DNA from 2 places in the Citrobacter farmeri genome. Region 2 is predicted to be linked to the other one. Evidence: predicted binding sites of a transcription regulator. Region 2 holds the regulator's gene; the other holds the start of a gene.
What was found. The regulator Fur, encoded in region 2, represses iron uptake genes when iron is present. The targets are predictions, from matches to a motif close to ATAATAATGAGAACNACTATCAA.
Positions count from the first base shown of each region.

Region 1: a site for Fur is predicted at 5,732-5,754, ahead of bfd (bacterioferritin-associated ferredoxin). Genes of this name have one in related genera too.

Region 1 covers NZ_CP077291.1:4,379,101-4,390,260, forward strand. The annotation lists gene rplP (50S ribosomal protein L16) at 1-9, opposite strand, end outside; gene rpsC (30S ribosomal protein S3) at 22-723, opposite strand; gene rplV (50S ribosomal protein L22) at 741-1,073, opposite strand; gene rpsS (30S ribosomal protein S19) at 1,088-1,366, opposite strand; gene rplB (50S ribosomal protein L2) at 1,383-2,204, opposite strand; gene rplW (50S ribosomal protein L23) at 2,222-2,524, opposite strand; gene rplD (50S ribosomal protein L4) at 2,521-3,126, opposite strand; gene rplC (50S ribosomal protein L3) at 3,137-3,766, opposite strand; gene rpsJ (30S ribosomal protein S10) at 3,799-4,110, opposite strand; gene I6L53_RS20745 (prepilin peptidase) at 4,488-4,970, shown strand; gene bfr (bacterioferritin) at 4,954-5,430, opposite strand; gene bfd (bacterioferritin-associated ferredoxin) at 5,503-5,697, opposite strand; gene tuf (elongation factor Tu) at 5,878-7,062, opposite strand; gene fusA (elongation factor G) at 7,133-9,247, opposite strand; gene rpsG (30S ribosomal protein S7) at 9,344-9,814, opposite strand; gene rpsL (30S ribosomal protein S12) at 9,911-10,285, opposite strand; gene tusB (sulfurtransferase complex subunit TusB) at 10,411-10,698, opposite strand; gene tusC (sulfurtransferase complex subunit TusC) at 10,706-11,065, opposite strand; gene tusD (sulfurtransferase complex subunit TusD) at 11,065-11,160, opposite strand, start outside.
Region 2 covers NZ_CP077291.1:3,224,091-3,235,250, forward strand. The annotation lists gene speFL (leader peptide SpeFL) at 124-228, shown strand; gene speF (ornithine decarboxylase SpeF) at 485-2,683, shown strand; gene potE (putrescine-ornithine antiporter) at 2,680-3,999, shown strand; gene pgm (phosphoglucomutase (alpha-D-glucose-1,6-bisphosphate-dependent)) at 4,129-5,769, opposite strand; gene seqA (replication initiation negative regulator SeqA) at 5,793-6,338, opposite strand; gene ybfF (esterase) at 6,529-7,302, shown strand; gene ybfE (LexA regulated protein) at 7,431-7,724, shown strand; gene fldA (flavodoxin FldA) at 7,874-8,404, shown strand; gene fur (ferric iron uptake transcriptional regulator) at 8,685-9,131, shown strand; gene tcuR (tricarballylate utilization LysR family transcriptional regulator TcuR) at 9,263-10,189, shown strand; gene tcuA (FAD-dependent tricarballylate dehydrogenase TcuA) at 10,287-11,160, shown strand, end outside.

The DNA.
Region 1 (11,160 bases), 1.2 Mb from region 2:
TTGTAACATCAGCGACGCTCCTTATTTACGGCCTTTACGCTGCTGCTTTTTAGGTTGAGCAGCCGGTTTTTCCGGTTGTTCAACAGCAGCCATACCACCCAGGATCTCGCCTTTGAAGATCCATACCTTAACGCCGATTACACCGTAAGTGGTGTGCGCTTCAGAGGTGTTGTAGTCAATGTCAGCACGCAGAGTGTGCAGCGGTACGCGACCTTCGCGGTACCATTCGGTACGTGCGATTTCCGCGCCGCCCAGACGGCCGCTAACTTCAACTTTAATCCCTTTAGCGCCCAGACGCATGGCGTTCTGTACAGCACGCTTCATCGCACGACGGAACATAACACGACGTTCCAGCTGTGAAGTGATGCTGTCAGCAACCAGTTTTGCGTCCAGTTCAGGCTTACGAACTTCGGCGATATTGATCTGTGCAGGAACGCCAGCGATATCCGCCACGACCTTACGCAGTTTTTCTACGTCTTCACCTTTCTTACCGATAACGATACCCGGGCGAGCAGTGTGAATAGTCACACGGATGCTCTTAGCCGGACGCTCGATAACGATACGAGATACGGACGCTTTAGCCAGTTCCTTAGTCAGGTACTGACGTACTTTAAAATCGCTGTCCAGGTTGTCAGCGAATTCTTTGGTGTTCGCAAACCAGGTAGAGTTCCATGGTTTTACAATACCCAGGCGAATACCATTAGGATGTACTTTCTGACCCATTGCTAGTCTCCAGAGTCTCAGCGATCGGACACAACCACAGTGATGTGGCTGGTGCGCTTCAGGATGCGATCTGCACGACCTTTTGCACGCGGCATAATGCGCTTCATGCTCGGGCCTTCGTCTACGAAAATTTTCGTAACTTTCAGATCGTCAATGTCAGCGCCATCGTTGTGTTCAGCGTTAGCAATGGCAGATTCCAGTACCTTCTTGACCAGTACAGCCGCTTTCTTATTGGTGTAGGTCAGAATATCCAGAGCCTGCGACACTTTCTTACCGCGAATCAGGTCAGCAACAAGGCGAACCTTCTGAGCAGAAGAACGAGCATGGCGATGTTTAGCGATAGTTTCCATCTCTTCCTCCTACCTTATTTCTTCTTCGCTTTTTTATCAGCAGCGTGGCCGCGATAAGTACGAGTCGGTGCGAATTCACCCAGTTTGTGACCGACCATTTCATCGGTTACGAATACTGGAACGTGCTGACGACCATTATGGACAGCGATGGTCAAACCGATCATGTTAGGAAAGATCGTTGAACGACGGGACCAAGTGCGCAGGGGCTTCTTGTCTCCGCTTTCCACCGCTTTCTCTACCTTCTTCAGCAAGTGCAGGTCAATAAAAGGACCTTTCTTGAGAGAACGTGGCATGGCTTATCCTCTAAAATTATTTGCTACGGCGACGTACGATGAATTTATCAGTACGCTTGTTGCTGCGGGTCTTTTTACCTTTGGTTTGAACGCCCCACGGAGTTACCGGGTGCTTACCAAAGTTACGACCTTCACCACCACCATGTGGGTGATCGACTGGGTTCATCGCGGTACCGCGAACGGTCGGACGAACACCACGCCAGCGTGCAGCACCTGCTTTACCCAGAACGCGCAGCATATGCTCAGCATTGCCAACTTCGCCCAGAGTTGCACGGCAGTCTGCTTCGACTTTACGCATTTCACCAGAACGCAGACGCAGGGTGACATAAGCACCATCACGCGCAACGATCTGAACGTAAGTACCAGCGGAACGTGCCAGCTGACCGCCTTTACCTGGTTTCATTTCTACGTTATGAACGGTAGAACCAACCGGGATATTGCGCATCGGCAGGGTGTTGCCTGGTTTGATTGCAGCATCAACGCCAGATTGGATCTGGTCGCCAGCTTTCAGGCCTTTAGGGGCCAGGATGTAACGGCGCTCACCGTCTTTGTACAGAACCAGCGCGATGTTCGCGGAACGGTTCGGATCGTACTCAAGACGTTCAACAACTGCCGGAATACCATCTTTGTTGCGTTTGAAATCAACAATACGGTACGCCTGCTTGTGGCCACCACCGATATGACGAGTGGTGATACGGCCATTGTTGTTACGACCACCGGATTTGCTGTTTTTTTCCAGCAACGGAGCAAAAGGTTTGCCCTTGTGCAGCTCAGGGTTAACCACTTTAACGACGTGGCGACGACCCGGAGATGTCGGTTTACATTTAACAACTGCCATTGTATTACTCCTCCGACTTACTCAGCGCCGCCAACGAAGTCCAGATTCTGGCCTTCTTTCAGGGTGACGTAAGCTTTTTTCCAGTCGCTACGACGACCGATACGCTGTCCGTGACGTTTAACTTTCCCTTTAACAACCAGGGTGTTAACGACTTCGACTTCGACTTCAAACAGTTTCTGCACAGCAGCTTTGATCTCTGCTTTGGTCGCGTCTTTAGCAACTTTGAGAACGATGGTGTTAGTTTTTTCCATCGCAGTAGACGCTTTTTCAGAAACGTGCGGTGCACGCAGCACCTTCAGCAGACGTTCTTCACGAATCATGCCAGCATCTCCTCAACTTGCTTAACAGCATCAGCAGTCATTACGACTTTGTCGAAGGCGATCAGGCTAACCGGGTCGATACCAGTTGCATCGCGTACGTCAACCTTATGCAGGTTGCGCGCAGCCAGGAACAGGTTTTCGTCCAGCTCACCGGTGATGATCAGCACATCTTCCAGAGCCATGTCTTTCAGTTTCTGTGCCAGCAGCTTAGTTTTCGGCGCTTCAACAGAGAACTTCTCGACAACGATCAGACGATCCTGACGTACCAGTTCGGACAGAATGCTTTTCAGCGCGCCGCGGTACATCTTCTTGTTAACTTTTTGACTGTGGTCCTGCGGGCGAGCAGCGAAGGTCACGCCACCGGAACGCCAGATCGGGCTCTTGATAGAACCTGAACGCGCACGGCCGGTACCTTTCTGGCGCCACGGCTTTTTGCCGGAACCAGTTACTTCAGCACGAGTCTTCTGAGCACGAGTACCCTGACGAGCACCAGCTGCATAAGCAACAACAACCTGGTGAACCAGCGCTTCGTTGAAATCACGACCGAAGGTAGTTTCGGAAACAGTCAGCGCGCTCTGCGCGTCTTTCAATACTAATTCCATTGCTATCCCCTTACGCCTTCACAGCTGGTTTAACGATCAGGTCGCTGCCGGTTGCACCCGGGACAGCACCTTTAACCAGCAGCAGGTTGCGCTCAGCGTCAACACGTACTACGTCCAGGCTCTGAACGGTTACACGTTCGTTACCCAGCTGACCTGCCATCTTCTTGCCTTTGAACACTTTGCCCGGAGTCTGGTTCTGACCGATAGAACCCGGAACACGGTGAGACAAGGAGTTACCGTGGGTCGCGTCCTGGGTACGGAAGTTCCAGCGCTTAACGGTACCAGCGAAACCTTTACCTTTAGAGGTGCCGGTTACGTCAACTTTTTTAACTTCAGCAAACAGTTCTACGCTAATGCTCTGACCAACGGTGAATTCTTCACCTTCAGCCAGACGGAACTCCCACAGGCCGCGGCCAGCTTCAACGCCAGCTTTAGCGAAATGGCCAGCTTCCGGCTTAGTTACACGGTTAGCTTTTTTAGCACCAGTGGTAACCTGAACAGCACGATAGCCATCGTTAGCCAGGTCTTTAACCTGAGTAACACGGTTTGCTTCAACTTCGATTACGGTTACTGGGATAGATACGCCATCTTCAGTGAAGATGCGGGTCATACCCACTTTTTTACCGACTAAACCAATCATTGTATCAACCTCTCAATCGCTCGATGACCTGATTAACCCAGGCTGATCTGCACGTCTACACCGGCAGCCAGGTCCAGACGCATCAGAGCATCAACGGTTTTCTCGGTTGGCTCAACGATGTCAACCAGACGCTTGTGAGTGCGGATTTCGTACTGATCGCGCGCGTCTTTGTTAACGTGCGGAGAGATCAGAACAGTGAAGCGCTCTTTGCGGGTCGGCAGCGGGATCGGACCGCGAACCTGCGCACCAGTGCGCTTGGCAGTCTCGACGATTTCCGCGGTTGATTGATCGATCAGACGATGATCAAACGCTTTAAGGCGGATACGGATTCTTTGGTTCTGCATGAGACCAGAGCTCCAATTATTTTATAAACGAAAATGATTACTCCTCAGACCCATTACGATTGATGGGAGAGTGTAACCGTTCTTACGTAGCCCCCCGATTGGGAGCATTGTTAGATAGCCAAATCGGCTATCCGAGGTTCAAATCGAACCTGCCGTCGATTAAGACAAGCCCGCGCATTATACGCAAATATCAGACTGAAGCAAGTGTCGCGTAGATATTAATCACTTCGTCCGGAATGCGAACAGGGTTCCAGGATTTAATGCAGCGAATGAAACGCGGCAATTGCGCAGGAAAGTCGCTCGCAAGACTCATAACGGCAGCTTGCTCCATTTTCAGCCTTCTTTAAAGTGGCGACATGATTAATGGAGGATAGATGATGGCCATCGCCCTGCCCTTTCTGCTGCTGTACACCACATTGTCTTTGTTTCTTAGCTTCTGCGATGTGCGTCGCGGACAACTTCCGGACCGGTTTACCTGTCCGTTGCTGTGGGGCGGATTCCTCTTTCACTTGTGTATCATCCCGACGCAACTTGCAGATGCCGTATGGGGTGCCATCGCTGGGTATGCCAGTTTTGCCTTTATCTACTGGAGCTATTGGCTTGTCCGCAGAAGAGAAGGGCTCGGCTATGGTGATGTGAAATTCCTTGCTGCGCTGGGAGCCTGGCATGGGTGGATGTCTTTACCCTTTTTAGTTTGTTGGGCTGCACTACTGGCGTGTTCTGGTATCGCGGCATTGGGGATTGTTTATGGAAAGTCGGCATTAAAAAACCCGCTGCCTTTTGGGCCATTTCTGGCGGCTGCGGGTTTCATCACCGGATGTTACCGTTTCACTTCTGAAGCGATTAACTGGTCACTTTAATTTGCGACTGCAGGTAATTCTGCAGGCCTATTTTCGAAATGAGATCCAGTTCTGTCTCCAGCCAGTCGATATGGCCTTCTTCATCCGCGAGGATTTCGATCATCATATCCCGACTGACATAATCATGGACGGTGTCAGCATAGGCGATCGCTTCACGTAAGTTTTTCGCCCCTTCAAGTTCTAATCGGAGATCGGACTGCAGCATCTCTTCAACGTCTTCGCCAATCCCCAACTTACCGAGATCCTGTAGGTTCGGAATCCCTTCCAGGAACAAAATACGCTCAATATATTTATCAGCGTGTTTCATTTCATCGATGGATTCATGGTATTCGACGTCATTGAGGCGCGTCAGCCCCCAATTTTTGAACATACGTGCATGGAGAAAATACTGGTTGATCGCGACAAGCTCATTTCCCAATAGTTTATTGAGATAATTTATGATTTTAACATCACCTTTCATTTTATAGTCCCTCCGCTTCCACTCTCCAGAGCATAGATGGGGCTACAGGGATGTCAAAAAAAAGAGTGTGACTCAGGCGATCTCTTTAAATTCTGGCATTTGCATTAACTCATCCTGCATCACTTCGCGTGCTGCCCGAACGCATTTACCGCATTGATTTCCCACAGGAATAAACTTGCGTAACTGTTGAAAGGATTGAGGATGAAACTGACGTACTGCCTGGCGAATTTTTTTATCACTCACACCATTACACAAACAAACGTACATGATCGCTCCCGTTCAATTTCTGCGCAAAGTGTAAATGAGAATAGTTATGATTACAATAGCACAATTCTCTCTACGTAACGGGAACCGGGTAAAAATTGCGAATAAATGTGACAGCCGAATCACAGGTAGCAAAAAGGGCGCCGAAGCGCCCTTTTTAAGTGCAAAACTAATGAGTAATAATTAGCTCATTACTTTAGCAACAACGCCCGCACCAACAGTACGGCCGCCTTCACGGATTGCGAAACGCAGACCGTCGTCCATCGCGATCGGGTGGATCAGGGTAACAACCATTTTGATGTTGTCGCCCGGCATAACCATCTCAACACCTTCCGGCAGTTCGATGGTGCCAGTCACGTCAGTTGTACGGAAGTAGAACTGCGGACGGTAGCCTTTGAAGAACGGAGTATGACGGCCGCCTTCGTCTTTGGACAGAATGTACACTTCAGATTCGAACTTGGTGTGCGGCTTGATGGAACCCGGCTTAGCCAGTACCTGACCACGTTCGATTTCTTCACGTTTGATACCACGCAGCAGAACACCTACGTTCTCACCAGCACGGCCTTCGTCCAGCAGTTTGCGGAACATTTCAACGCCAGTACAGGTAGACTTGGCAGTCTCTTTGATACCAACGATTTCAACTTCTTCGCCCACTTTGATGATACCGCGCTCTACACGACCGGTAACAACGGTACCACGACCAGAGATGGAGAATACGTCTTCGATCGGCAGCAGGAACGGCTTGTCAATCGCACGCTCTGGTTCCGGGATGTAAGAATCCAGGAAGCCTGCCAGTTCGATGATTTTCGCTTCCCACTCTGCTTCGCCTTCCAGCGCTTTCAGAGCAGAACCACGAACGATCGGCGTGTCGTCGCCCGGGAAATCGTACTGAGACAGCAGTTCACGAACTTCCATCTCTACCAGTTCCAGCAGCTCTTCGTCATCAACCATGTCGCATTTGTTCAGGAACACGATGATGTACGGAACGCCTACCTGACGACCCAGCAGGATGTGCTCACGAGTCTGCGGCATCGGGCCGTCAGTCGCAGCAACAACCAGGATCGCGCCGTCCATCTGCGCAGCACCGGTGATCATGTTTTTAACATAGTCGGCGTGGCCCGGGCAGTCTACGTGCGCGTAGTGGCGAGTCGGGGTGTCATATTCAACGTGAGAAGTGTTGATGGTGATACCACGAGCTTTTTCTTCCGGCGCGTTATCGATCTGATCGAATGCGCGAGCAGCACCGCCGTAGGTTTTAGCCAGTACGGTAGTGATGGCAGCAGTCAGGGTAGTTTTACCGTGGTCAACGTGGCCGATGGTGCCGACGTTAACGTGCGGTTTTGTACGTTCAAATTTTTCTTTAGACACGGCTATATTCCTTACTATAGCGCTCTCCCCTTATGGAGAGAGCACGGGACTTAGGTTTTAATCCTGTGGATTATTTACCACGGGCTTCGATTACGGCCTGAGCAACGTTGTTCGGTGCATCATCATACTTCAGGAATTCCATAGTATACGATGCGCGACCTTTGGTCAGAGAACGCAGCTGAGTTGCATATCCGAACATTTCAGACAGCGGAACTTCAGCGTGGATCTTAACGCCAGTGACTTCGGATTCCTGACCGCGCAGCATACCGCGACGACGGCTCAAGTCACCGATAACATCACCGGTATTTTCTTCCGGCGTTTCTACCTCAACCTTCATGATTGGCTCAAGCAGAACTGGTTTAGCTTTCTTAAAGCCTTCTTTAAAGGCAATAGACGCAGCCAGTTTAAACGCCAGTTCAGAGGAGTCAACGTCATGGTAAGAACCGAAGTGCAGACGAACACCCATATCAACAACCGGGTAACCTGCCAGCGGACCGGCTTTCAGCTGCTCCTGGATACCTTTATCAACGGCCGGGATGTATTCGCCAGGGATTACACCACCTTTAATGTCGTTGATGAACTCGTAGCCTTTCGGGTTAGAACCCGGCTCCAGCGGGTACATGTCGATAACAACATGACCATACTGACCGCGACCACCAGACTGTTTGGCGTGTTTACCTTCGATATCGGTAACTTTCGCACGAATCGCTTCGCGGTAAGCAACCTGAGGTTTACCCACATTCGCTTCAACGTTGAATTCACGCTTCATACGGTCAACGATGATATCGAGGTGCAGTTCACCCATACCGGCGATAATGGTCTGGTTAGATTCTTCGTCAGTCCATACGCGGAATGACGGGTCTTCTTTAGCCAGACGGCCCAGAGCCAGACCCATTTTTTCCTGGTCAGCTTTGGTTTTCGGTTCTACGGCGATAGAGATTACCGGCTCAGGGAACTCCATACGCTCCAGAATGATCGGCGCATCCGGGTCACACAATGTGTCACCAGTGGTTACGTCTTTCAGACCGATTGCAGCAGCGATGTCGCCCGCGCGAACTTCTTTGATCTCTTCACGCTTGTTAGCGTGCATCTGAACGATACGACCGAAACGCTCACGTGCAGCTTTCACGGAGTTCAGTACAGTATCACCAGAATTAACCACACCGGAATACACACGGAAGAAGGTCAGGTTACCTACGAACGGGTCGGTAGCGATTTTGAATGCCAGTGCAGAGAAAGGCTCTTCGTCGCTAGCGTGACGCTCAGCAGGTGTATCCTTACCGTCGTCCAGGATACCGTTGATCGCAGGTACGTCAACCGGGGATGGCAGGTAATCAATTACCGCATCCAGCATCGCCTGAACACCTTTGTTCTTAAATGCAGAACCACAGGTTACCAGGATGATTTCGTTGTTCAGAACACGCTGACGCAGAGCTTTTTTGATCTCTTCTTCAGTCAGTTCTTCACCACCCAGGTATTTCTCCATCAGCTCTTCAGAAGCTTCCGCAGCGGACTCGATCAGGTTCTGGTGCCATTCTTCAGCCAGTTCCTGCATGTCAGCCGGGATATCTTCGTAAGTGAAGGTAACGCCTGCATCTGCTTCGTTCCAGTTGATGGCTTTCATTTTCACCAGGTCAACAACACCGGTGAACGCTTCTTCAGCGCCAATTGCCAGCTGCAGCGGAACAGGGTTCGCGCCCAGACGGGTTTTGATCTGACCAACAACTTTCAGGAAGTTCGCACCCATACGGTCCATTTTGTTAACGAACGCAATGCGCGGAACTTTATATTTGTTTGCCTGACGCCATACGGTTTCAGACTGCGGCTGAACACCACCAACTGCGCAGTAAACCATTACCGCACCATCAAGAACACGCATGGAACGTTCTACTTCGATTGTGAAGTCAACGTGCCCCGGGGTGTCGATGATATTTACGCGATGCGGTTCATACTGCTTAGCCATACCAGACCAGAATGCAGTAGTCGCTGCGGAAGTGATAGTAATACCACGTTCCTGCTCCTGCTCCATCCAGTCCATGGTGGCCGCGCCGTCATGAACTTCACCGATTTTATGGTTTACACCGGTGTAGAACAGAATACGTTCGGTAGTAGTGGTTTTACCGGCGTCGATGTGCGCACTGATACCGATGTTACGGTAGCGTGCGATGGGTGTTGTACGAGCCATTTGATTCCTCGTTTATCTTTTAGGCGTTCAATTTAAGTAGCCCAAAGCGGGCTGCTTACTGGAAGCGCCCGCCTGGTGACTAAAACTCCGAAGGGATTACCAACGGTAGTGTGCGAACGCCTTGTTGGCTTCTGCCATACGGTGAACGTCTTCACGTTTCTTAACTGCAGTACCTTTGTTGTCTGCAGCATCAGAAAGTTCGTTCGCCAGGCGCAGAGCCATGGATTTATCACCGCGTTTACGAGCAGCTTCAACGATCCAACGCATTGCCAGGGCATTACGACGAACCGGACGGACTTCAACTGGTACCTGATAAGTAGAACCACCAACGCGGCGAGACTTAACTTCAACAGTCGGGCGCACGTTTTCGAGAGCTACTTCGAAAGCTTCCAGTTCAGATTTACCAGAACGCTGAGCCAGGGTCTCCAGCGCGCTGTATACGATTGTTTCGGCAGTAGATTTTTTACCATCTACCATCAGGATATTTACAAATTTAGCCAGCAGTTCTGATCCGAACTTCGGATCCGGCAGAATTTTACGCTGACCAATGACGCGACGACGTGGCATGGAAATACTCCGTTGTTAATTCAGGATTGTCCAAAACTCTACGAGTTTAGTTTGACATTTAAGTTAAAACGTTTGGCCTTACTTAACGGAGAACCATTAAGCCTTAGGACGCTTCACGCCATACTTGGAGCGAGCTTGCTTACGGTCTTTAACGCCGGAGCAGTCAAGCGCACCGCGTACGGTGTGGTAACGAACACCCGGGAGGTCTTTAACACGACCGCCACGGATCAGGATCACGGAGTGCTCCTGCAGGTTGTGACCTTCACCACCGATGTAGGAAGTCACTTCGAAACCGTTAGTCAGACGAACACGGCATACTTTACGCAGTGCGGAGTTCGGTTTTTTAGGAGTGGTAGTATATACACGAGTACATACACCACGTTTTTGCGGGCATGCTTCCAGCGCAGGCACGTTGCTTTTTGCAACTTTGCGAGCGCGTGGTTTGCGTACCAGCTGGTTAACTGTTGCCATTAAATAGCTCCTGGTTTTAGCTTTTGCTTCGTAAACACGTAATAAAACGACCTCATACAATATGAGGACGCCGAATTTTAGGGCGGTGTCGAAAAGGTGTCAAGAAATATACAACGATCACACAATCACCAGGCCATCTGGCTGGTGTGCTTAACCGTAAGTCTGACGAAGTCAGTATAGTCAACCCTGACGACACTGTCTGAAATTTGACCACCCAAACCGCGAGCTTCAATGTCTTCTTTCAGTGCGTATACCGTTATGGGGGCGTTTTGCAGGCTTTCAAGGAAGCGACTGCCTTCTACTGCGGCGGTGACGCCGTCCTGGAGCAATAAAAGTTCATCGCCTTCTGCGAGCAGACGCAAGATAGCAGAGAAATCAGAGCACCACGCGGAGCGGTGTAAAGTATGCAGCATGAGAACCTCAGAACCTCAGGATGACATCGTAGTTGCCCAATTCACGACGCAGCGCGTCAGGCTCCAGCGGTGTCGCATCAACGACAAAACTAACGCCCTCCCCGAGTCCCCGTTCGCGCAGAGAAGCGGCGCATAACCAGCATTGTTCGATATCGTACAACCCCAGTAATTTGAAGGTCGCAATATAGTCACGCGCCAGAATGATATTCGGCTGTTGTCCCTGCAGGATCTGAAAGACACCATCACTAATAAAGAAGACGCCAGGGTCTTCGGTTAACGCCGAGGTAGCCAGCAATGCGTCCAGCCCTTCACGGCCAGATGCGCTACCGTGCGGCATTGTGGAAAAGACAAAAGCAATACGTTTCATCAGAACTGCACCACGCGATCGCAGGTCAGTGAGGCTTGCGCAAGCGCGCCCAGTCCGCTGAGAGTAAAACCCGATTGCAGATTAGCCGACGCCAG
Region 2 (11,160 bases):
TATGCATAAACCGCGACTAATTATTTTGAAAATGATCGTTTAATATTGATCCCCTTCACAGAATGATGCCATTTCCTGGATAAAATACCCTCACCTTCCACTCATCCAGTAAAGGTAAGCAAAATGGAAAATAATAGCCGTACAATGCCCCATATAAGGCGGACAACGCATATTATGATGTTTGCCCACCGTAATAGTTTTGACTTTCATTTCTTTAATGCCCGTTAGTCTTTCGACTATGGGCACTCCAGCATACAGGTCTTCCTGACTCGCTGTATCACAGGCTCACGCCTGTATTCCTCAGTGCTCACACTGCTTAAACCTTGATTCGCCTGTGACCGGACAGGTAAGGTTTTTTGCATCCTAAAAAAAGCAATTTACTGATTTATTTATCAGGGGACAAACTTTGCTTTTATTCCGGAGTTATCAGTTTCTCATTCGAGAAATTGAGGACCTGCTATTACCTGAAAATAAAGAGATGAAAATGTCTGAATTAAAAATCGCCGTGAGTCGTTCTTGCCCTGACTGTTTTTCTACGCAACGCACGATTGTCAATGTTGATGAAAGCCACTTTATTGACGTTGCTGCAGTGGTGTTATCTGTCAATGATATTGAACGTGGGAAACTCGATGAAATTGATGCGACCGGTTACGGCATTCCCGTCTTCATCGCAACCGAAGAGGAAGAGCGCGTTCCGGCAGAATATTTGCCACGCATTTCGGGCGTATTTGAATGTCACGAAGCCCGTACCGCCTTCTACGGTCGTCAATTAGAAACGGCAGCCAGTCATTACGAAACACAATTACGTCCACCGTTCTTCCGCGCGCTGGTTGACTATGTTAACCAGGGAAACAGTGCCTTTGACTGCCCGGGACACCAGGGTGGCGAGTTTTTCCGCCGCCATCCGGCAGGCAATCAGTTCGTGGAATATTTTGGCGAAGCGCTTTTCCGCTCCGACCTGTGTAATGCCGACGTGGCAATGGGCGATTTGCTGATCCACGAAGGCGCGCCGTGTATTGCTCAGCAGCATGCAGCGAAAGTATTTAATGCAGATAAGACCTATTTTGTGCTGAACGGCACCTCTTCGTCCAACAAAGTGGTCCTTAACGCGCTGCTCACTCCGGGCGATTTGGTTCTCTTCGACCGCAACAACCACAAGTCAAACCATCACGGCGCGTTATTGCAGGCAGGCGCAACACCGGTCTATCTGGAAACCGCGCGTAACCCGTACGGTTTCATCGGCGGGATCGATGCCCACTGTTTTGAAGAGAGTTACCTGCGTGAATTGGTTAGCGAAGTGGCGCCACAGCGTTCCCGCGATGCGCGCCCGTTCCGTCTTGCCGTCATCCAGTTAGGGACCTACGACGGCACGATTTATAACGCGCGTCAGGTGGTGGATAAGATTGGTCACCTTTGCGACTACATCCTGTTCGACTCCGCCTGGGTAGGCTATGAGCAGTTTATCCCGATGATGGCGGATTGCTCCCCACTGCTGTTGGAACTGAACGAAAACGATCCGGGTATTCTGGTGACTCAGTCGGTTCACAAGCAGCAAGCGGGCTTCTCCCAGACCTCACAAATCCACAAAAAAGACAGCCATATCAAAGGCCAGTCGCGTTATGTACCACATAAGCGCATGAATAACGCGTTTATGATGCACGCCTCCACCAGCCCGTTCTATCCGCTGTTTGCGGCGCTGGATATTAACGCCAAAATGCACGAAGGCGTCAGTGGTCGCAATATGTGGATGGATTGCGTGGCGAACGGTATCGACGCCCGTAAGCTGATCCTCGAAAACTGCCATCATATTCGCCCGTTCGTTCCGCAATGGATCGAGGATAAACCGTGGCAGTCTTACCCTACGGCGGAAATCGCGAACGACCTGCGCTTCTTCCACTTCGTCCCTGGTGAACGCTGGCACGCGTTTGAAGGTTACGCCGAGCATCAATACTTTGTTGATCCCTGCAAACTGCTGCTGACCACACCGGGGATCAACGCACATACCGGCGAATACGACACCTTTGGCGTCCCGGCAACCATCCTTGCCAACTTCCTGCGTGAAAACGGTGTGGTGCCGGAAAAATGCGACCTCAACTCGATCCTGTTCCTGCTGACCCCGGCGGAAGACATGGCGAAACTGCAACAGCTCGTCGCCCTGTTGGTGCGTTTCGAGCGGTTGCTGGAGTCTGATGCGCCGCTGGCTGATGTACTGCCGTCTCTCTATAAACAGCACGAAGCGCGCTATGCCGGCTACACCTTGCGCCAGCTGTGTCAGGAGATGCACGACCTGTACGCACGTCACAACGTGAAGCAACTGCAAAAAGAGATGTTCCGTAAGTCGCATTTCCCGCGTGTCAGTATGAATCCGCAAGATGCCAACTACGCGTATCTGCGCGGTGAAGTGGATCTGGTGCCTTTGCCAGAGGCCGAAGGCCGCATTGCTGCGGAAGGCGCGCTCCCTTATCCGCCAGGGGTGCTGTGCGTGGTTCCGGGGGAAATCTGGGGCGGCGCGGTATTGCGTTACTTCAGCGCACTGGAGGAAGGGATCAACCTGTTGCCCGGTTTTGCGCCGGAACTTCAGGGTGTGTATGTCAAAGAGTGCGATGGTCGCAAACAGGTGTGGTGCTACGTGATTAAACCTCGCGACACACAGTCAGACCTGTTGAAAGGAGAAGCATTATGAGTAAAGCCAAATCCAATAAAATGGGCGTGATGCAACTCACCATCCTGACTATGGTCAATATGATGGGTTCCGGCATCATCATGCTGCCGACCAAACTGGCTGAAGTCGGCACCATTTCGATTATCTCCTGGCTGGTGACAGCCGTCGGTTCCATGGCGCTGGCCTGGGCATTCGCCAAGTGCGGAATGTTCAGCCGTAAATCAGGCGGTATGGGCGGCTACGCGGAATATGCGTTTGGTAAATCCGGCAATTTTATGGCGAACTACACCTACGGGGTGTCGCTGTTGATTGCCAACGTCGCCATCGCGATCTCCGCCGTGGGTTATGGTACCGAGCTTTTTGGCGCAACCCTCACCCCTGTGCAGATCGGTCTTGCCACCATTGGCGTGCTGTGGATCTGTACGGTCGCTAACTTTGGCGGGGCGCGCATTACCGGGCAGATCAGTAGTATCACCGTCTGGGGGGTGATCATTCCGGTAGTCGGCCTGTGCATTATCGGCTGGTTCTGGTTTAGCCCAACGCTGTACGCCAACTCCTGGAACCCGCATAACGTACCGTTCTTCACGGCGGTTGGTTCGTCTATCGCGATGACGCTGTGGGCATTCCTCGGTCTGGAATCGGCTTGTGCTAACGCGGAAGTGGTGGAAAACCCTGAGAAGAACGTACCGATTGCCGTACTGGGCGGGACGCTGGGCGCGGCGGTGATCTACATCGTCTCCACCAACGTCATTGCCGGGATTGTGCCTAACATGGATCTGGCAAACTCGACCGCACCGTTTGGCCTGGCGTTTGCGCAGATGTTCACGCCGGAAGTGGGTAAAGTGATCATGGCGCTGATGATCATGTCCTGCTGCGGATCGCTGTTAGGCTGGCAGTTCACCATCGCACAGGTGTTTAAGTCCTCGGCGGACGAAGGGTATTTCCCGAAAGTGTTCTCTCGCGTGACTAAAGTCGATGCCCCCGTTCAGGGAATGCTGACGATTGTGATCATCCAGAGCGGCTTATCACTGATGACCATTAGTCCGTCGCTGAACAGCCAGTTTAACGTGCTCGTCAACCTGGCCGTGGTGACAAATATCATCCCGTACATTCTGTCGATGGCCGCGCTGGTGATCATACAGCGAGTGGCAAATGTTCCGTCGGCGAAAGCAAAACCGGCAAACTTCGTGGCGTTCGTGGGGGCGATGTATAGCTTCTATGCGCTCTACTCGTCAGGAGAGGAGGCGATGCTGTACGGTTCCATCGTGACCTTCCTCGGCTGGACGCTGTACGGTCTGGTTTCACCACGCTTTGAACTGAAAAATAAGCACGGTTAATAGCTCCTCGTAGGCCCGATAAGCGAAGCGCCATCAGGCAATAAAACAACGCCGGATGGCAGCCTACGGGAAAACGTGCGGGAATAGAAAAAGGAGCCAATTGGCTCCTTTTTAATGCAACTTTTCAACTCAGGCGTTTTTCAGCACTTCGCTGACGATTTCAACCGCTTCTTTTTCGATCTGCTTGCGATGCTCTTCGCCGAGGAAGCTCTCGCAATAGATCTTGTACGCATCTTCCGTACCCGACGGACGGGCAGCGAACCAGCCGTTGTCGGTCATCACTTTCAGACCGCCAATCGACGCACCGTTACCCGGTGCTGCCGTCAGACGCGCAGTGATTGGGTCACCTGCCAGCGTACTGGCGCTGACCATCTCCGGAGACAGTTTAGACAGCGCCGCCTTTTGTGCGGACGTTGCGCCTGCCTGTAGACGGTTGTAGCTCGGCGCACCAAAACGGGCAGCAAGCTCGTTGTAGTGCTCCTGCGGGTTCTTCCCGGTGACGGCGGTGATTTCTGCCGCCAGCAGGCACATGATGATCCCATCTTTATCGGTCGACCACGGCGTACCGTCAAAACGCAGGAAGGATGCCCCCGCGCTCTCTTCGCCGCCAAAACCGAAGCTGCCGTCAAACAGACCATCAACAAACCATTTAAAGCCCACCGGAACTTCAACCAGTTTGCGCCCCAGATCGTTGACCACGCGGTCGATCATCGCCGAAGAGACCAGCGTTTTACCGACAGCCACGTCTTTGCCCCACTGCGGACGATGCTGGAACAGATAGTTGATTGCCACCGCCAGATAGTGGTTCGGATTCATCAGTCCCGCCGGGGTAACGATACCGTGACGGTCATAATCCGGATCGTTGGCAAATGCCAGGTCGAACTTATCGCGCAGTGCCAGTAAACCAGCCATAGCACATTCAGAGGAGCAGTCCATACGGATGGCGCCATCTTTATCGAGATGCATAAAGCGGAAAGTTTGATCAACCTGATCGTTTACGATGGTCAGATTCAGTTTGTAATGTTCCGCGATACGCTTCCAGTATTCGATACCGGAACCGCCCAGCGGATCCACGCCCAACGTCAGACCGGCTCTCTGAATGGCTGCCATATCGACGATATCCGCCAGCCCTTCAACAAACGGCTGCACCAGGTCCTGCTCTTTAACATGACCAAACGCCAGCGCCGCATCCAGAGAAATACGCTTCACGCCTTTAAGGTCATCAGCCAGCAGCGCGTTCGCGCGATCTTCCACCACTTTCGTGACGTTGGTATCTGCCGGACCACCGTTAGGCGGGTTGTATTTAATACCACCATCTTCCGGCGGATTGTGGGACGGAGTAATGACGATACCGTCAGCCAGCGGGCCGCCTTTTTTGTTATGGACCAGAATGGCATTCGATACTGCTGGCGTTGGGGTAAAACCGTTGTTCTCCTGAACAATCACGTCAACCCCATTCGCTGCGAGCACTTCCAGCACGGAAATAAACGCTGGTTCAGACAGGGCGTGAGTATCTTTTCCCACATAGCACGGACCCGTAATGCCATTTTTTGCACGCTCTTCCGCGATAGCCTGCGCTATCGCCAGAATATGGGGCTCGTTAAAGCTATGACGGCCTGCACTGCCACGGTGTCCGGAGGTGCCGAACTTCACCGCGTGTTCCGCATTTCCTTTTGCGGGCTTCAGTACATAGTATTGTGACGTCAGTTGCGCGACGTTAATCAAATCACTCTGTTGCGCAGGTTTACCTGCGCGGTCGTGGATTGCCATTGCCTGGTCCTTTTCTGCATGGATTAAATTGTTCCGCAAACCTTTTCAATCAATTCCGCCGGGAATTGCATTGACTGCATGATGTGCTCAATCATGTTGCATTTACGGCCGGTGTTGGTGTTGGTGATCACCCAATACGGCGTGCCGGGCACGTGTTTTGGTTTGGTTTGGTTACCGTTTTTCAGCAGCGTCTGTTCATCAGCCGCAAAATAGACACGCGTACGCCCATGCAACGATTCCGTTGCCTCAGCAAACGCATGTTGATCCAGTGTATAGAGTGTAGTCAGCACCAGCATAAAGCGGTTAACGGCTTTCTTCTGTTCTGCATATTCATCGGACAGAAGCAGTTCACGCATAGCGCGCACTTTATCTTTGACAAGATTGACGGGTTTCGCCTCGACAACGACCGGTTGCGCGGCGCGAACCTCTTTTGTCACTGGCGTGACGGGCTGTGATGTGGCGGAAAACTTCAACATACGCCGTAAAATCTCGGATGCGCTCTCGCCGATATGCTTCGTGTGGCTGGCAATATAGCTATAGAGTTCATCATCAACTTCAATCGTTTTCATCTTAATCCAGTGCGGTGTCTTATCTGATCTGAAATACAAATCGTTGGGAGTATAGGAGCAAATCCCAACGGCGAATAGCGTCAAACCTGGCTGAACAAAAAACTCGGAGAAAACCGAAGAGGTTGCAGCCCGGTGGCAGAATGGTCAACATAATACCCTAACCCGACAGAGCGAAAAAAAGAACTTTGCCATGAAATTGAATATCCGAGCGCAATCCGCACAAAACCTGCACAATAATTCTCCCATCGTACTGGTTCACGGTTTATTTGGCAGTCTGGACAACCTGGGCGTGCTTGCACGCGACCTGGTGAACGACCATGACATCATCCAGGTCGATATGCGAAACCACGGTCTCTCTCCTCGCGATCCGGTGATGAACTACCCGGCGATGGCGCAGGATCTGTTAGATACGCTGGATATGCAACACATCGAAAAAGCCATCTTTATTGGTCATTCGATGGGCGGTAAAGCGGTGATGGCGCTCAGCGCGCTGGCTCCGGATCGCATCGAACGTTTAGTGGCAATAGACATCGCGCCGGTGGATTACCACGTTCGCCGCCACGACGAGATTTTCGCTGCTATCAACGCGGTGACGGCAGCAGAAGCAAACACCCGTCAGCAGGCAGCAGCGGTCATGCGCGAACATCTTAATGAAGAAGGCGTGATTCAATTTTTGCTGAAATCGTATGTTGACGGCGAGTGGCGTTTCAACGTACCGGTACTATGGGAACAATACCCGCACATCGTCGGATGGGAGACGATTCCGGCCTGGGATCATCCGGCACTGTTTATCCCCGGCGGCAACTCCCCTTATGTCACTGAAGCATATCGCGCCGATTTGCTGGCCCAGTTCCCACAGGCGCGTGCGCATGTGATTGCCGGGGCCGGTCATTGGGTGCATGCCGAAAAGCCGGAGGCGGTGCTGCGCGCCATCCGTCGTTATCTGAATGAAACGGCTAACTGATTAAAAACTCGGCGTCCGTGCGCGATTACTCGTACGAACGTTGGCGCGCCTCATTCGCTGATGTATGATGGCGCGCTATCCATCCGGGCAGAGGCCTGGCTGATTGTTTCCCCGAAGTCACCAAAATCATGGCCAAAGAACAAACGGACCGTACGACACTAGATCTGTTCGCGCACGAGCGTCGCCCGGGACGACCGAAAACCAATCCGCTTTCGCGCGATGAACAACTGCGCATTAACAAGCGTAACCAGCTAAAACGCGACAAAGTTCGTGGTCTTAAGCGTGTCGAGCTCAAACTCAACGCGGAAGCCGTTGACGCGCTAAATGAGCTGGCGGAATCCCGGGAGATAAGCCGCAGCGAACTGATTGAAGAGATACTGATGGCCCAACTGGCGGCGCTACGCGGTCAGAATCTCGCCTGAAATCATCCCATCCCCCACTTTCGTGTAGCATGGAGTGCACTCGTATGCGTTTGCTATTTCCGCATACCTGACTGTTCTGCTATGATTGCCGTTATCTGTGGGCAATTCGCCACCACCATTTCAATAAGTTTCAAGAGGTTACTTTACTCATGGCAATCACTGGCATCTTTTTCGGCAGCGACACCGGGAATACCGAAAATATCGCAAAAATGATTCAAAAACAGCTTGGTAAAGACGTTGCCGATGTACATGACATTGCAAAAAGCAGCAAGGAAGATCTCGAAGGCTATGACATTCTGCTGCTCGGTATCCCAACCTGGTACTACGGTGAAGCGCAGTGCGACTGGGACGACTTCTTCCCAACCCTCGAAGACATTGATTTTAACGGCAAACTGGTTGCCCTGTTTGGCTGTGGCGATCAGGAAGATTATGCCGAATACTTCTGCGACGCGTTAGGCACGATCCGCGATATCATTGAGCCGCGCGGCGCAACCATCGTGGGTCACTGGCCGACCGCAGGCTATCATTTTGAAGCGTCCAAAGGTCTGGCTGATGACGACCATTTTGTCGGTCTGGCGATTGACGAAGACCGTCAGCCGGAACTGACCGCTGAGCGCGTGGAAAAATGGGTGAAGCAGATTTCTGAAGAACTGCACCTGGACGAGATCATCAACGCCTGATGTACGGCGGCGCAGACAACGTTTGCGCCGCATCAATAGACAGAACCAATCAAAATAATTGCTACAAATTTGTAACTTTCTTGCCCATCCCTGTACAATGTGCGGGAGTTTTTAGGTGGCGCTCTCATTTCCAGGCAATACCGACTATTTATTAACATTTGCCAGAGGCTTGCAGTTTTCATTTAGACACGGCAGTCCTATAATGAAACGCATTATCTCGAGTGCAATTTCTGTCACTTCTTGTATGAAGTGAATCGTTTAGCAACAGGACAGATTCCGCATGACTGACAACAATACCGCATTAAAGAAGGCTGGCCTGAAAGTAACGCTTCCTCGTTTAAAGATTCTGGAAGTTCTTCAGGGACCGGAAAACCATCACGTCAGTGCGGAAGATTTATATAAACGACTGATCGACATGGGTGAAGAAATTGGTCTGGCGACCGTGTATCGCGTGCTGAACCAGTTTGATGACGCCGGGATCGTTACCCGCCACAATTTTGAAGGTGGTAAATCCGTTTTCGAGCTGACGCAGCAGCATCATCACGATCACCTTATTTGCCTCGATTGCGGCAAAGTGATCGAATTCAGTGATGATTCTATTGAAGCCCGCCAGCGTGAAATCGCGGCGAAGCATGGCATTCGTCTGACGAATCACAGCCTTTATCTGTACGGCCACTGCGCTGAAGGCGATTGTCGTGAAGATGAACACGCGCACGACGCGAAATAATGTGTATTATTCTGAAAAGCCAACCATCCGGTTGGCTTTTTTTATGCGTGTCATTCCCCATTCTGTGCTTTGCTTCTGACAGCATGTTGCTTTAATGTAAAATCTCACCCTGCCCTGTCCGGAGAATTGAAATGGAACTTCGCCAGCTACGTTACTTTGTCCGTATAGTGGAAACCGGCAGTATGGGCAGCGCGGCGCTCGATCTCGACATCGGCGTCTCAGCACTCAGCCAGCAGATGACGCGACTGGAAAACGAACTCGCGATTCGTCTGTTGCAGCGAACCTCGCGTGGCGTAACGCCAACCAACGCCGGTCTGGCTTTTTATTCACAGGCACAGCTGGCGCTACGTCACGCTGATGATGCGATTCTGGCGGCGCGAGATGCGCGTCTGTCCGGTCATGTCAGCGTCGGTATGGCCCCCAGCACCGCCTCCATCCTCGGAATGCCGTTTATTCATGCCATGCGGGAACATTACGCCGACGTACGCTTGCATGTGGTGGAAAGCCTCTCCGGCAACCTGGAGCGGATGATCAACACCCGTCAGATTGATCTGGCCGTCGTTTTTCAGAAAGAGAAGATCCTGCGCTGGAGCGCCAGGCCGGTTCTCGAAGAGCGGCTTTTTCTGATTGGCACGCACGAGCTGCTGGCAGATATTCCGGATGACACCATAACCCCTGCCCAACTGGCGAATATTCCGCTGATCATGCCAAGTCAGGGTCACGGACTGCGCGGCCGACTGGAGGCCATCTGTCAGGAACACGGACTAAAGGTGGATATCGCCACGGAAATTGATGGCCTGGCGTTACTGATGCGTGCCGTTCGCAGCGGACTCGGTGCCACGCTGCAACCCGGCGCTGCCATTTCGCACCTTGAGAGAGCAGCGCTAAGAGTGATCGGTGTCCACAATCCTGTACTCAGCCGCCCCAATTTTCTGGTCAGCCTGTCTGACGATGAACTCACCCCCGCCGGGCTCGCCGCCCGCGTGATGCTCACAAAAGTCATGCGTGAACTTGTAGAAACCGGCAGTTGGCCGGGGGCAACCCTTTACGCTCACTAAACAGGTCTTTAGCTTTTCCTCATAGCGCCCACACAACCCGTGCGTATACATTTCAATTACAAATTTAACAAATAGTTAAATGGTAATGGAGTATACGATGGTGGATGTACTGGTGATTGGCGGCGGTAATGCCGCGTTATGTGCCGCCTTAACCGCCCGCGAGGCAGGAGCCTCCGTGTTGCTGTTAGAGGCTGCGCCACGGGAATGGCGCGGCGGCAATTCTCAACATACGCGCAATTTACGTTGTATGCACGATGCGCCACAGGATGTATTGGTAGAGAGTTATCCCGAAGAGGAGTTCTGGCAGGATCTCTGGCGCGTCACGGAAGGCAATACCGATGAAGCGCTGGCGCGTCTGGTGATCCGTACCTCATCGCAGTGTCGTGACTGGATGCGCCAACACGGTGTTAATTTTCAGCCTCCGCTCTCTGGCGCGCTGCACGTGGCGCGTACTAATGCCTTCTTCATGGGCGGCGGGAAAGCCCTCGTGAACGCCTATTACCGCAGCGCAGAAAAGCTGGGGGTGCAGATTCGCTACAACACGCCGGTACAGGCGCTTGAATTGCATAATGGCGAATTCGTCGCCGCCCTGGCAGGTAACGAGCGCATTGAGGCCAGAGCCTGTGTCCTTGCCGCCGGCGGGTTTGAATCCAACCGGGAATGGCTGCGCGAGGCCTGGGGGGAAAACGCGCGTGGCGAATGGCCCGCCGATAACTTCCTCATTCGCGGCACCCGCTTTAATCAGGGTGTGTTGCTCAAATTTATGATCGACGCCGGGGCTGACATCATCGGCGATCCGTCCCAGTCCCACTGTGTTGCCATTGATGCCCGAGCCCCGCTGTATGACGGCGGCATTTGTACCCGCGTGGATTGCGTATCCCTGGGTGTGGTGGTCAACCGGGACGCAGAACGCTTTTACGACGAAGGCGAAGATTTCTGGCCGAAACGCTACGCCATCTGGGGGCGTCTGG